3 regions of the Bacillus sp. 37MA genome follow, and region 1 is predicted to be linked to each of the others. Evidence: riboswitches for the same ligand, from Rfam matches in the RefSeq annotation. Region 1 holds a riboswitch; each other region holds the start of a gene.
What was found. A riboswitch is a leader RNA that binds a small molecule or an ion and turns the genes downstream of it on or off. The one in region 1 is predicted to bind cobalamin.
Positions count from the first base shown of each region.

Region 1 (5,023 bases):
TTGCTCGTGAAAAAAAATGGTACTAAGCTCTCGACACGCCCAATTGCTGGAACACGCTCTCGCGGAAAAGATGATATGGAAGATGAGCAGCTTGCAGCAGAACTGATCAACAATGAAAAAGAGCGGGCGGAACATGTGATGCTTGTCGATTTAGAGCGAAATGATCTCGGCCGTGTGTCCCGGTATGGCACGGTTGAAGTAAATGAATTTATGGTCATTGAAAAATACTCACATGTGATGCACATCGTCTCAAACGTGCGCGGCGAACTCGCTGAAGGTAAAACGAATGCGGATGTCATCGACGCAGTCTTCCCTGGTGGCACGATTACCGGTGCACCTAAAGTGAGGACGATGGAAATTATTGAAGAGCTTGAACCAGTGCAACGGGGTATTTACACAGGATCGATCGGCTGGATTGGCTATAACGGCGATATGGAGCTGAATATTGTCATCCGGACGATGCTTGCGGCAAACGGATATGGCTATGTGCAGGCAGGAGCCGGCATTGTCATTGATTCTAAACCGGAATACGAGTATAAAGAGTCGCTTAAAAAAGCAGCGGCAATGTTAAAAGCGATGGAACTAGCGGAGGATGCACAATGATTTTCATGATCGATAATTACGATTCATTTACATACAATCTTGTACAATATCTCGGTGAACTTGGCCATGAACTCGTCGTGCGTCGCAATGATGAAGTGACAACCGATCAAATTGCCGGCATGAATCCGGATTTTGTTATGATATCTCCTGGACCATGCACGCCAGACGAGGCGGGCATCAGCATGGAAGCGGTTGAGAAATTCGCCGGCAAGATTCCGTTGTTTGGCGTTTGTCTTGGTCAGCAGTCGATTGCGCAGGCGTTCGGCGGTGATGTCATTCGCGCGGAACGGCTTATGCACGGGAAAACGTCTCCCGTTTTTCATGACGGCCAAACAGTATTTAAAAATTTACCAAACCCATTTCGGGCGACGCGCTATCATTCGCTCATAGTCAAAAAAGAAACGTTACCGGATTGCTTCGACGTATCTGCATGGACGGAAGAAGGTGAAATTATGGCGATCCGTCATAAAGAATTTGCCGTTGAAGCCGTTCAGTTTCACCCCGAATCAATCATGACCGAATGCGGGAAAGAGATGCTGCAAAATTTCATATCCACATATGGAGGCGCGTTATGTACACGTACGTAAATGGGGAAATCATTAAAAACGAAGATGTCCGTATTTCTCCGTATGATCACGGCTTTTTATACGGAATCGGTGTTTTTGAAACGTTCCGTACATATAATGGCAGACCGTTTTTATTGGATGAACATCTTATCCGGCTGAATGAAAGCTTGACGGAATTAAATATTGATCTGCAATTGAATCGAAGCAATGTTGAAAAAATATTATCGATGCTTTTTGACGCCAATGGATGGGAAAATGCTTATATTCGATTGAACGTTTCAGCGGGTGACGGTGAAGTTGGGTTACAGACAACGCCCTATCGAAATCCGAATATGATCGTCTTTCAAAAACCACTTACTGGGACAGAATCTCTTGCTGAAAAAAAAGGTGAATGGTTAACACTGCGCCGGAACAGTCCAGAAGGCCGTTATCGTCTGAAGTCGCATCATTATTTAAATAATATGTTTGGTAAGCGTGAGGTTGGAAATGATCCTAAAGTTGAAGGGATATTTTTGACGGAAAACGGTTATATAGCAGAAGGGGTTGTGTCGAATATTTTTTGGACGCAACAAAACACGCTATATACACCAGCGCGTGAGACTGGTATCCTGGCCGGTGTGACACGGCGATTTGTCATGAAAATAGCGCGGGAAGCCGGTATGAATGTAGAAGAAGGATTGTACCATCCGGAAGATGTTTATGCAGCTGATGAAGCATTTGTCACGAATTCTATTCAAGAAATTGTGCCGTTGTCTGCACTCGGAAATACAACATTTCCAGGTGCAGAAGGGGCGGCCGTAAAAGCATTATTTATACGGTACCGGGAGGCTGTTCGTCTATGACGAGCAGCACTTTTTCTTTTGCGAACTCCCTGTGATAGTTCTCTGCGTCTTCTTCAGATAACCCAAATTTAATTAATGAATCTTTCACCGGTTTTTCCCGTAAAAACATCGATTTTATTTTCTCTTTCATCGATGGACCGGCTGTTTCGACGCTTGCTTTTGTCCGGTTTTGAATCGTCAAATAAATATCCGCATCTTTCGTAAGAACTGTCATTTGCGCCGGATCGAAACCTTCCACTTTCAAATCTTCTATTTTACGAATGACGTCAATTTCACTGTCAAATAACCCAATGACTTGTTTCATCCTGTTTCCCCCTGCAAAAAATTTGTTTTCTTTTCTTTTCCCATAATATTGGATGTAGAAACAGGATAGGAAAATAATTTTAAGAGTATGTTCTGTTCCTTTCAAATAAAAAAACCTGTCCATAATAGACAGGCGGTCACATTACAATTTTTGTTCATATGATGAATCTTGGTTGAAATAGCTGTCATTATTGTCCGGAAATTTATCAATCCGGTTCGAGTCACTGAAATCAAATGAGTCACGGAGAAAATAAACGAAAAAGAATCCAACGACCATAATAATCAGAAAAAGAATAATTACTGTTAAGGGACCCACTATAAACGCCTCCATTCTTTATCGTTACTAAACATGTTCCACTTTTTCATAGATAATAAACATATAATTTTTATATAAAGCTGAATTTTCTGAAAAAATAACCTTTCTCTTTTTTCATGTATAATGAAACATGACGGAAAACATACATATGAACGTATCTGGGTGAAGCTGCGAATAGCGGTTTCTTAAAAGGGAAGCTGGTGAAATTCCAGCGCGGTCCCCGCCACTGTAAATGGGAGTAAAAGACACGATGTCACTGTGTAAACACACGGGAAGACGTTTTTTACGATGACTATGAGCCAGGAGACCTGCCTTGGAACGATGCACCGACAACCTGCGCGGATAGGTGGTGTGACGGACGGGTCTGACTGTCTTTCATACACCTCTATCACGTAGAGGTGTTTTTTATTTTCCGAAAAAAGGGGGAATTATTGATGAAAAAATCATGGCTGGCATTAGGAATATCAGCGGCATTGCTTGCAGGCTGCGGTGCGGAAGAAGAGGCACCTACTAAAGAAAATACGGAAACAAAGACAGAAGAAACAGCTGGATTTCCTGTTATAGTAACAGGGGCGGACGGTAATGAAGTCGAAATTGAAGCGGCACCAAAACGCATTGTCACATTAGCACCAAGCAATACGGAGATCGTGTACGAATTAGGTCTTGGTGAAGAAATCGTTGGTGTATCGGATAATGATACATATCCGGAAGATGTACAAACGAAAGAAAAAGTCGGCGGCATGGAGTTTAACGTCGAAAAAATTATTAGCCTTGAGCCGGATCTTGTTTTGGCGCATGATTCTGCCGGTGCCGCTTCTGAAACAGGTGTTCAGCAGCTTCGCGAGGCAGGCATCGATGTCCTTGTCATTAATAACGCGGATAGCATCGCTGAAATGTACAATTCGTTTGAATTAATTGGAGAAGCAACCGGGACAGCAGCAGAAGCTGAAACGGAAGTAAAAGAATTAAAAGCGGATTTTGCGGCGCTTGAAGAAAAAGCCGCTTCTATTAAAGAAGAAGACGTGAAAAGTGTCTTTTTTGAAGTTGATCCAACACTTTATACAGCGGGAAAAGGCACATATCTAAATGAAATTTTTGAGCTGATCAACGTTGAAAACACAATGGCAGATCAAGAAGGATGGCCGCAAGTAACGGAAGAAGCGGTAATTGAAAAAAATCCAGATGTTATTTTACTGAATTACGGCTCTTATGTGGAAAACGCGGTTGATGGCGTGTTGACGCGCGAAGGCTGGGATAACGTGAATGCAGTGAAAAATAAAGAAGTCATTGAAGTGAATGCGGATATTACGAGCCGGACAGGCCCTCGTCTTGCAGAAGGAGCTGAATCTATTGCGGAAGCGGTCTACCCGGACGTTTTTGCCCAATAAAAAAACGGCGTACGCTTTTGCATTGTTGTTTCTCATTGGAGCCATCTTTATAGGAACGGCAGTTGGAACGATACATGTCCCGTTTCGACACATTGCTGCGATTTTAGCGCATCATTTATTCGGAACGGGGCTGTCAATGGACGCATCCATTGACAATATCGTCTGGAAAATCCGGTTCCCTCGTGTGGTGCTTGCTGGTTTAATTGGGGCTTCACTGGCGATTGCGGGAGCCGCTTTTCAAGGATTGCTCCGTAATCCGCTGGCTGATCCGTATACACTTGGTGTTTCTTCTGGGGCATCAGTTGGTGCGGTGCTTGTGCTGTTTTTTCATGTCTCGATTCCATTTCTCGGCGGATTTACGCTGCCGGTTGTCAGTGTGGCAGCAGCTATTTTAACGATCTTTTGTGTGCTTTTGTTTGCGCAGACGATTGAGCGGTCAATGAAGCTTGAAACGATTATTTTAACAGGCATTATTTTCAGCTCGTTTTTTGGTTCGTTTATTTCATTGATGATTGCGCTCACTGGCGAAGAGCTGCGGCAGATTATCAACTGGCTACTTGGCAGTGTTTCAATGCGCGGGTGGCCGTATGTGCAGCTTATGACACCATTTTTTATCGGCGGCGCGCTGCTTCTCATGTATATGGCACCAGAATTAAATGCGATGTCATTTGGCGAAGAAAAAGCGAAATATCTCGGTGTGAATGTTCAGCGAAAAAAAATGATGGTTCTTATTGCGGGTTCCGTCTTAACAGGTGCGGCAGTTGCAGTGTCTGGCACGATCGGTTTTGTCGGTCTTGTCGTTCCACATTTTGTCCGTATTCTTATCGGGCCTGATCACCGGCACCTGCTGCCACTTTCAATGATTACCGGTGCAGGATTTTTAATCATGGCTGATTTAACCGCTCGTACGATTATTTCACCGACTGAGCTTCCGATTGGCGTCATTACGTCACTGATCGGGGCACCGGTATTTGCACTTATTTTACTAAACAAAAAACGAAAAGG
Region 1 is NZ_KB889752.1:3,675,934-3,680,956, forward strand. Features, by position in the region: gene A3M5_RS0120205 (anthranilate synthase component I family protein) at 1-603, shown strand, start outside; gene pabA (aminodeoxychorismate/anthranilate synthase component II) at 600-1,190, shown strand; gene pabC (aminodeoxychorismate lyase) at 1,175-2,011, shown strand; gene A3M5_RS0120220 (YflT domain-containing protein) at 1,980-2,315, opposite strand; gene A3M5_RS25595 (hypothetical protein) at 2,457-2,630, opposite strand; cobalamin riboswitch at 2,774-2,960, shown strand; gene A3M5_RS0120230 (ABC transporter substrate-binding protein) at 3,065-4,018, shown strand; gene A3M5_RS0120235 (FecCD family ABC transporter permease) at 3,981-5,023, shown strand, end outside.

Region 2 (5,023 bases), 1.9 Mb from region 1:
CAGCAAACGGGTGACTTGCATCGACGACCGCTTGAAATCCTTTTTCAACAATGAGCGACGCCATATCAACTGCCGTTAGCCGCCCAATTTGAGTGTCTATTCCCGCATCCTGCAAACTTTTCGCTGCTGGTTCCGTCACTACTGTTGCCAAAACTTGCAAACCCGTCTGCTTCATTTCAATCGCTAATTCCCTCGCATCACTTGTGCCTGCCAAGAACAAAATCATTTTGACTTCTCCACCTCGTGGACATGATCATGGTCGTGGTCGTGATGATGATCATGATCGTGGTCGTGGTCATGATGGTCGTGGTCGTGGTCGTGATCATGGTCATGATGGTGATGATGTGCGTGACCATGCTCCTCCGCAAATAAACGATAGTTTTCTAAATCACGAGCTCCACTCGATTTTCCTTCGATCGCTTCCGTTACACGTTCTTTCAAGATCGTTTGTAGTTTCGGATGGTAGCCAAAGTATTCAGCTAAGACAAATTCCTGCTCGGGATATTGCTGTTGATAGCCCGACACCATCTTCTCCATTCGCTCCATTAAAATGCCAGTAAACAGGAAGTACGGTAACATCACCACTTTTTTTGCACCAAGCTTTATACAACGTTCGATTCCTTCATCCACTAGTGGAGCCGTCACACCCATGAAAGCACTTTCGACCCATTTAACATTTAACTTTTCCCAAAGCAAACGGGAGATTTTATAAAAATCACTATTCGCATCCGCGTGACTGCCACCACGACCAATTAACAAAATAGCCGTGTCAGTATGTTCAGCAGACGTATCCAAACCTACTTCCTCAAGACGATCCGTTAAAATCGATAATACTTCTTGATGAACACCAATCGTTTGTCCATATGTAAATTGAACATCTGGATACTTCGTCTTACCATCCTCGACTTCAGCTGGAATATGCAGTTTTGAATGACCTGCATGCAGCAAAATAATTGGAATGACAATCACTTCTGTAGCCCCTCTGTTTACACAATTGTCAATCCCTTGTGAAATAGTAGGCGATGCAAATTCAAGGAAACATGTTTCAATGAGTAAGCGATCATCCATCGTAGGGATTAATTGTTCAATAAACGCCCTCACTTCTTTATTCCCAGCTTCTAATCGGCTTCCATGTCCAACAAATAATACTGCTTTCATTCGTCATTTTCCCCCTCTTTATTAATCTCCGCACGGTGCTGGCTCTATTTTAATTTTTGGCGCCATATCTTGATATTGATAGCCTTGAATCTTTTTCACTCGCTTGAAATATTTAAATAGTCGTTCATTTGGATGCGCGTTTTGTTTGTATTCCTCAACGATATTCGTAATTAATTCGACGAGACGACCTGGTTCGATTCCTTCCTCAACTGGCTGGCCCGGATGAGCGGTTCGACCGACCGGCTTTGCTCCTAAAAATAAATCAAATTTCCCTTTACGGAAGACGATTCCAATATCATCACTTACTGCCGTATAACAAGCCATGCCGCATCCGTTAAACCCGATGTTAAGCTCCTTCGGTATCTCGATTCCACCAAGCACATGCTGTATTTCATCCGCGTAAGGAATCGATTCTGCTTTTTCACCATCACAAAAGTCGCATGCTTTCAGCGTAACAACATCGCCGATTGGAGACAGTAAGAAGCCAACTGATTGCAACTTTTCCGTAATTCTATCTGGTTCAGTTGTTGGAATTTTTAAAATAATTTTGTGATTCGGCGTGTATTCCATCGTTCCTTTTTCACCAACAACTTCCGCGAGCATCATCATTTGCCTTGGTGTAAATTGCTTATTCGCCACACCCGGACTAACAGCTAGTTCAAACAACGATTCCATTTTTTGTTGAACTAATGGTGGAGTGATAGACTGCGCAGCGCTTTGACCAGACACTCTCGACAAAGCTTCCATCGCTATTTCAAAAGATGTACTCTTTTTCTCAGGCGCAGGCGCTTTCGTCAACAAACCGACAGCCGCTTCCTCATAAGAGCCTTGTGTTAGGCCCGTTTCTTGATCCATCGCCCATGGTTCTGCTTCTTTTTGTAAACGTTGATGCGGTTTCAATGGTTGCTTTTCTGCATTCAGCGTATACTTTCTTTGATAGCCACGAGGCGTAATCATTTTATTGTCATATAAGAACGTCGATGAATTCCCAATCACAACGGTTGTGAGCATACCAATATCATGATTCAACATTTCCGCTAGATTCGTAATCACAATATCCTGACGCTCACGATATGCACTTTTCACTAGCCCTACTGGTGTTTCTGGTGAACGATATTTAAGTAGAATTCTCTGTGTTTCAACAATTTGTCTTGTTCGCCGACCACTGCGTGGATTATAAAGCGCAATGACAAAATCGGCCTGTGCCGCTGCTTCAACTCGTTTGGCAATAAGATCCCACGGTGTTAAGTGATCACTAAGGCTAATTGTACAAGAATCATGCATAATAGGTGCACCCAGCAACGATGCACAAGAGTTAATCGCTGAAATGCCCGGAATAATTTCGATTTCAACACCTGTTGCTTCTTTCCAGCCCTTTTCAATCAAAACCTCATACACAAGACCTGCCATTCCATAAACCCCTGCATCACCACTTGAAATGACCGCCACTTTCTTGCCATTTTCCGCTTGTTTTACTGCTTCTTGTGCTCTCGATACTTCTTCGGTCATTCCCGTACTGATAACCGCTTGATCTGTCAATAAGTCTTGAATCAATTCCACATACGTTTTGTAACCAATAATGAAATCACTTTCTTGAAGCGCTTCTACAGCCCGCGTCGTAATATGTTTAAAGTCTCCTGGACCAAATCCAACAACAAATAGTTTCCCTTTTTGTTCCATACAAACATCTCCTTTCATAATTTGTAACAGGATTCTACTTTTTCTTTGAAATCCCTACAAGAGCGGAAGCAGCTGGATTAGGCGACATTTCTCCATTCACAAATTGATACACTTTATGCGTTTCAAGAATAGGTTCGTGCATATCCCGAACAATTTGGCGACCAATTTCAGGTGAATCTACTCGATACCAAGTACCCTCTGGATAAGCAATGACAACACAAGCATCTTTACATCTTCCGTTACAACGAGTTCTTGTCGTATGAACCTCTTCATCTAACCCTAGTAAACCAATTTCATCACGAACAGCTTGCGTCACTTCTTCGCCGCCCTTTCTCATACAACTACTTCCGTTGCAGATGAACAGATGAGACTTTGTCCCTTTTAAATTCCATGTTGTCATATGTTACCTCCTGTATCGTAGAAGGGAATAAAAAAACCTTAACTCTTTGAGTTAAGGTTTTTTAAGAAGCTCAATAAAATGAAATAGCATAAAATGCATCTCCATATACTGTATCGCCTCTACCCTTCCCTCCGAAAAGTATTACTTTCATTTAAAAGCAGGTCTCCTGGCTTACGCTTCTATTTACTCTTGTCCCTTCCCAGTTTTTAAACCAGTGGTTTTGACAATTTCATCAGCGTTACAGTAGCGGGGGCTGCATCGGACTTTCACCGATTTCCCTATTATCCCGAGCATGACGCTTCGGGCACTTTTAAATTAATTATTTAATTTTCATTCTTCCGTATAAAAATCCAATATTTCTTAACTTAATATAATAATACAATACTTATCATATAATACCTTTCCAAAATTTCAAACAGATAAATAATCTTTGAATGTTCACTATACGTGTTTATGGATCAAATTTAAAGGGATTAAATGAATTATTTAACAAACTATTTTTATAATTTTTCTGAAATTCGTTCCATATATCTTGCGGACTATTTCTTTTTCTTCTTAGATTGTTACTAGATCCTCAAAGATACGCCCTCCCGGGCTACCGGTGTTAACAAAGAATACTACCCTCCTCAGTGCAAAATAAAGGGATTATATTTATTCTTTTTGGAAATACTACAATTCGAGCTAAAAACAATTGATGTGGTATCTAGATGGGGGTGAGAAAGATGGGAAATAGCAAAAAAAGTAATAGAGGCAAAAAAGCTCCTAGTGTAACTCCTCAAGGTTACGGAGATACGGAATTCGCTGAAGAGCCAAAAAGCAAACTGGAAAACGCAGCTAAAAAGAAAAACACAAAATAAATAGAAGCAACCGGCGAATCGCCGATTGCTTCTATTTTTAAGTTGCAGTCCAAGCGAACCACAAATTAATATTGTAACCGAGTTAGCTTTTCTTCTTTACGTCAATTGCCTCTATCTTTAAGGAAGCCCGCTATCCAAATACAACAATTTGATTAATTTGAAGAAGTCTCTTCTACCGTGTTTTCCAAATATGTGACTAATTTATCTTTATAAGATAAGAATCCTTTGTATTCGGTGATATCGTCAGCCATAGTAACCAATATATTATTTAATTGTTTCGTCCACTGAGGATTTTTAGCTATTTCATCTAGTCTAATTAAATGTGTGTGGATACTAAACAAAATTCCATTGCTGCGCGGAAGTCGAAAGAGCTTTTGATCTTCTACTCTGAAATAAACCAATTCTCCTGCATTTTCACTTGTTACGTTATCTTTTTTTATTCCCCATTCATCAAATGCTTCAGGAGATGAATCAAGAATTGGCTCAACAGTCACTGTCCAGTTAAATCGAGTCCACGGCTTTCCAGGTTCCATTCTCATAATAAAATTACGAATTTTCTCAGCTAAACCGCTTGTCGTAAAACGTGATGGCACAGGAAAATGAATAGACATAAAATCCATCCCGAAATCGAAATTAAGCGACCAGTTGGCCGGAAAACATAATTGTCCGGCGTCTAAGTACAGATCCCCATCTCTTTGTGCAAGATAAATCAAATCTGCTTGAACATGGCGGCCTATAAAGTCTAACGGCTCATACGGTAAAGTTGAATTATCTCCGAAAGTAAAAGATTGTTCTTCCCCAAGTATGTGATTTTGGAATGTCCACTCATTTCCGTTTTTAACAACACTGAAATAGTGTGGAAAAATGGATGCCATTTCATCCATAGTCATCTCTAAAATTTCCCATTGTGCTTCAAAAGAATGCGGAG
Region 2 is NZ_KB889752.1:1,780,875-1,785,897, forward strand. Features, by position in the region: gene cobK (precorrin-6A reductase) at 1-226, opposite strand, end outside; gene A3M5_RS0109980 (sirohydrochlorin chelatase) at 223-1,158, opposite strand; gene cobJ (precorrin-3B C(17)-methyltransferase) at 1,180-2,838, opposite strand; gene A3M5_RS0109990 ((2Fe-2S) ferredoxin domain-containing protein) at 2,873-3,238, opposite strand; cobalamin riboswitch at 3,378-3,565, opposite strand; gene sspL (small, acid-soluble spore protein L) at 3,961-4,095, shown strand; gene A3M5_RS0110005 (heme-dependent oxidative N-demethylase family protein) at 4,248-5,023, opposite strand, start outside.
Region 2: it holds a riboswitch for cobalamin, as region 1 does, so the genes downstream of both, A3M5_RS0109990 ((2Fe-2S) ferredoxin domain-containing protein) here and A3M5_RS0120230 (ABC transporter substrate-binding protein) in region 1, are expected to answer to the same signal.

Region 3 (5,023 bases), 880 kb from region 1:
AAATAAAAAGGCTCCTTGCGCATAAATAAAAATTCCTCCTTTAAAATAGCATCTTTAGCCAGTGTAAGAATTAAATATCAAACCAACATGAATAATATGGAAAAAATTTATGAATAAAGAAAAAATAATTATTTTTACTCCGGCTAAATTCATCCTTATTCCAACGTCAAATTTAACGATTATATCGGGATATTATGCGCTGTTTACTCACAAAAAAAACGGCTTCCATAATGGAAACCGGTCAAAATTATTATAATTCGTCAAACCCATTATCCTGCACATTAACTTTTACGTACTGACGTGAGCGCTGTTCAAAGAAATCGGTTTTGCCAAGGTCTACATCTTCGTATGCTTTAATCCATTTTAATGGATTCTTCCGGTAGTCCGGGAATGGCTTTTCATATCCGAGCTGCTGACAGCGCACGTTCGCGTAAAAATAAATGTACGCCTCCACATCTTCTACATCGAGGCCATCAATCTTGTCCCCGATCACTTCGCGCGCCCATTCCACTTCAAGCGCCGCTGCTTCTCGGAAAATCGCCTCCACATCAGCTGCACGTTCCTCCGTATCAAGCTCGGGATATTCCGTCAGCAATTCACGATAAATTTTCACGAATAAATCAACATGAAGCTGCTCGTCGCGGTTAATGTAATTGATCATCGTACTCGTCGCTACCATTTTCTGGTGGCGTGCCAAATGATAAAAGAACGCAAAGCCTGAATAAAAGAATAATCCTTCCAAAATCACATCATACACAATCGACTCAAGCATATTTTCCACAGTCGGCTGTTCCACAAACGATTCGTATCCTTTCATGACAAAATCGTTGCGCTTCTCAAGCACAGGCTCACTTCTCCAGTAATCAAACACGCGATCTTGCTCCGATTTCGGTACCAAGCTCGACAAAACATACGAATAGCTATGATTATGAATCACTTCTTGCTGCGCCAAAATAATCATCAATGCCTGCAAGCTCGAATCTGTTAAATAATCCGCTACTTTCCCCGCATAATCCGTCTGAATACTATCAAGCAGTGCAAGCAGTCCAATCGTTTTCAAAAATGCTTCCCGCTCACAATCTGTCAAACCCGGAAACTGCTTCACATCCGTCCCCATGTTAATCTCAAACGGAGTCCAGAAATTTCCGAGCATCCGCTTATATTTTGGATACGCCCAGTCAAATTTCACATCATCCCAGTTCAACACATTTGACGACCGGCCATTCACAATCGCTGTCGAACGGTTCGGTGCGTCTTTATCCATTAATTTACGCTTTTCAATCATCGTCATGATAAAATCCTCCTTAACTCGAGCACGATTCACATTCGAGCAGCTCAACCGACGTCGAACGAACGTAATACGTCGTCTTCAACCCGTTTTTCCATGCCGATAAATGCAAATCAAGCAATTCTTTCGCTTTAATCGTATTTTGAACATACAAATTCAATGACACACCTTGATCGATATGACGCTGACGCGCTGCATTTTGACGGAGCGTCCACTGCTGGTCGATAAAGTACGCAGACTTGTAGTACCATGTCGTCTCGGAATTCAAGTCTGGAACCGTCACCGGAATTTTGTAATCTTTCTTTTCTTCGGAATAACTCTTCTGGAAAATCGGATCGATACTCGCCGTGCTTCCCGCAATAATCGATGTCGATGAGTTCGGTGCAACAGCCATTAAATAGCCGTTTCGCATCCCATTTTCACGCACATTCGCGCGAAGTTCCTTCCATTCTAAACCTTCATAGCCGCGCACATCAAAATAAGCGCCTGTTTCCCAATCTGATCCGGCAAATAACGGATAAGCCCCTTTTTCTTTCGCTAGTTCCATCGATGCCTCAATCGTCAGGCGGGCAATGTTTTCATAGAGTGAATCCGCGTATTCAACCGCTTCATTTGCTTCCCAGCGAACGCCTTTCAGTGCCAATAGATGATGCCATCCGAACGTACCGAGCCCGATACCGCGATAACGACTGTTTGTCCGCTCCGCCTGTGGAACCGGAATCATATTCAAATCAATGACGTTATCAAGCATACGCACTTGAATACGGACGAGACGATCTAACACATCAGCCGGCACCGCTTTGCCTAAATTGATGGAGGACAAGTTACACACAACGAAATCACCGGGCTTTTTGCGCGTTACAATGACATCGTCTTCAAGCTGAATCGATTCAAATTCCGTCGCACTCATATTCTGGGCGATTTCGGTACACAAATTACTTGAATAAATCATGCCTTCATGTTTGTTTGCATTGCGGCGATTTACTTCATCGCGGTAAAACATGAAGGGGACACCTGTTTCAAGCTGTGAGCGCATAATACGCTTCATAATATCAATCGCCTGAACGGTTTCACGTGATAATCGATCGTCATTTACGCATTGCTCATATTTCGTACGGAACGAACCTTGGCCGCGTTTTTCATCATAATAATCTTCCAGTGAAAAGCCCATCACCGTACGCACTTCATGCGGGTCAAATAAATGCCACTCGCCACGCGCGTCGACTTGTTCCATAAACACATCCGGCAAGCAGATGCCTGTGAAAATATCATGTGCACGGAGACGTTCGTCGCCATTGTTTAATTTCAAATCCAAAAACGGAAAAATATCTTTATGCCAAACGTCCAAATAGACCGCAACCGCTCCTTGGCGCTGGCCGAGCTGATCAACGCTGACTGCTGTGTTATTCAGCTGTTTAATCCAAGGCATGACGCCGCTTGACGCGCCTTTAAACCCACGGATAGAAGAACCGCGGCTCCGTACTTTACCCATGTACACACCGATGCCGCCGCCGTATTTCGATAATGTTGCTACATCCGTATTGCTGTCGTAAATGCCTTGCAAACTGTCATCGACTGTATCGATAAAACAGCTCGACAGCTGTCCGTACGGCTTACCGGCATTAGATAATGTCGGTGTTGCGACTGTCATATATAAGTTGCTCATCGCCCAGTACGATTCAGCAATTTTTTCTAAACGGTTTTCAGTTTCATTTTGCATAAGTGTCATTGCAATAATGAGCCAGCGCTCCTGCGGAAGTTCGGCCGGCGTTTTGTCAAAATCACGTGCAACATAGCGGTCCATCAGCATTTTTAATCCGATATATGTAAATAATTGATCGCGTTTTGGCTGCAATAATTGCCCTATTTTTTCAAGTTCATTTGTTGTGTAAGCGATCGTTAAACGGGGATCGTATAAGCCTTTCTCCGTTAGAATTTGAACGTGAGATGCGAAATCTTTGTAAACTCCTTCGGCCGAAGTCTTACGCTTGGCCGCTTGCTCGCGATACGATTCCTCCAGATGGATGCGTGCAGCAACGAATGTCCAGTATGGCTCTTCTTCATCCAAAAAGCTGAGTGATTCGAGTACCATTGCTTTTGACCAGGCAGAAGCACTATATCCCGGATGCTTGGCTGTCCATCGTTCGCTAACACGGAGAAGCGGACCGATTTTTTCCTGGCCAAATTCGTCTGTTAAATGGTTCAGCATCTGTTCGATTTCTGGAATGATTGTGATTGTCATGTTATTCCTCCTGTTTTGCAAAAAATAAAAAGAGCGATAGATGCAGCCTCTTCGGCTGAGCTATCGCTCTGAATGGGTAAAATGAGGAAACAAACGGAATCCGCCGCTTCCACCTCTCAACCCCCGAAGAAAGTGTCGCTTTCAGAAAAACAGGCAGGTCTCCTGGCTCGTGCGTCGTCCTCTTGCCGCCTTCCCGTTTTCACAGTGGCTTGGCATTCGTCTGCACTTACAGTTGCGGGGACAGCTCCGGCATTTAACCGGATTCCCTTTTAAACCATTATTGGTACCTGCTTTTCATCGCATACTATATATTGTGTTTTTATACTTTTAAAATACTAACATATTGTGTTTGTAATGTACAGAACAAAAATCCGCAAAGAGTGCTCTTTGCGGATTTCATTATTAAGGAGTGCCGATAAAAGAATGGCTCCACACGTTGTACATCGTTATGGCAAATTGTTCACGCGTGATGTTATTTTCAGGATAAAACATAGCGTTTGCTCCACCGCTCATAATACCGTGAGAATAAACAGCATTAATTTCTTCATTCGCCCAATGTTTTGCTGGTACATCATTGAAAATTGAAGACGCCCCTGCTTGAAGATTAAGTGACTGCGTCAAGACACGAGCCATCTGAGCCCGGGTTAACGGCTTATCCGGATTAAACTTCGGCGCTTTGGCAAAAACACCCGCTTCCGTAAGTTTAGCGATCGCTGCATACGACTTCATTTTTGAAGAGACGTCAGAGAATCCTGGATTCGGAGCTGTGCCGGTTTTACCAAGCGCACGCGATAAAATAATCGCTGTTTCTGCGCGGGTAATGTTACTTTTTGGTGCAAATGTACCATCAATGTTTCCGTTAATGATGCCTGCTTCTGCTAGTTTCATAATCGCAATGCGCGCCTGTGAACCTAGTTTACTAATATCAGTAAATGGGTCTTTTCCTTGTTCTGGATCTGGTATTGTGCTATTCTTCCATACTTTGAAAAATTGGTCTGCAAATACTTTGTACCCCGCTTCATTTGGATGAACATCATTTGCATTCGGCAAATATTCAGCTTTAAATGAAGAAGATACGTCTATAAATGTTACACCTTGAGCCTTTGCCGTCGATTCTAACTCACTATTAAAATAGTTAAATGCGATCGTTAAATTCTCTTTCTTTGTTCCTTCTTCCATGCTTGAATACGGGAAATAGTAGCCAAATAGATAAATATCTGCATTCTTGTTTAATGATTTTATTTTTTGGATACTTGCGGTCAGATTTTGGTTTACTTTATTTACAACTTCTAAAGCTTTTAACGGATCATTACTTCCTGTATTTACAAAAGCCAGTAAATCATTCGCTCCTGAAGAAATCGTTACAAGCTCTGCATTTTTAACAGCGGCTTGAACATCAGAACGCTGTAATTTGGTCAATAATCCAGTACTTGTTTCACCTGGAGTGGCATAACTTTTCGTAAATGAGGCAAGTGCTTCCTGATTATCTAACT
Region 3 is NZ_KB889752.1:2,799,094-2,804,116, forward strand. Features, by position in the region: gene A3M5_RS23130 (lamin tail domain-containing metallophosphoesterase family protein) at 1-23, opposite strand, end outside; gene A3M5_RS0115505 (ribonucleotide-diphosphate reductase subunit beta) at 251-1,291, opposite strand; gene A3M5_RS0115510 (ribonucleoside-diphosphate reductase subunit alpha) at 1,305-3,497, opposite strand; cobalamin riboswitch at 3,666-3,836, opposite strand; gene A3M5_RS0115520 (S-layer homology domain-containing protein) at 3,933-5,023, opposite strand, start outside.
Region 3: it holds a riboswitch for cobalamin, as region 1 does, so the genes downstream of both, A3M5_RS0115510 (ribonucleoside-diphosphate reductase subunit alpha) here and A3M5_RS0120230 (ABC transporter substrate-binding protein) in region 1, are expected to answer to the same signal.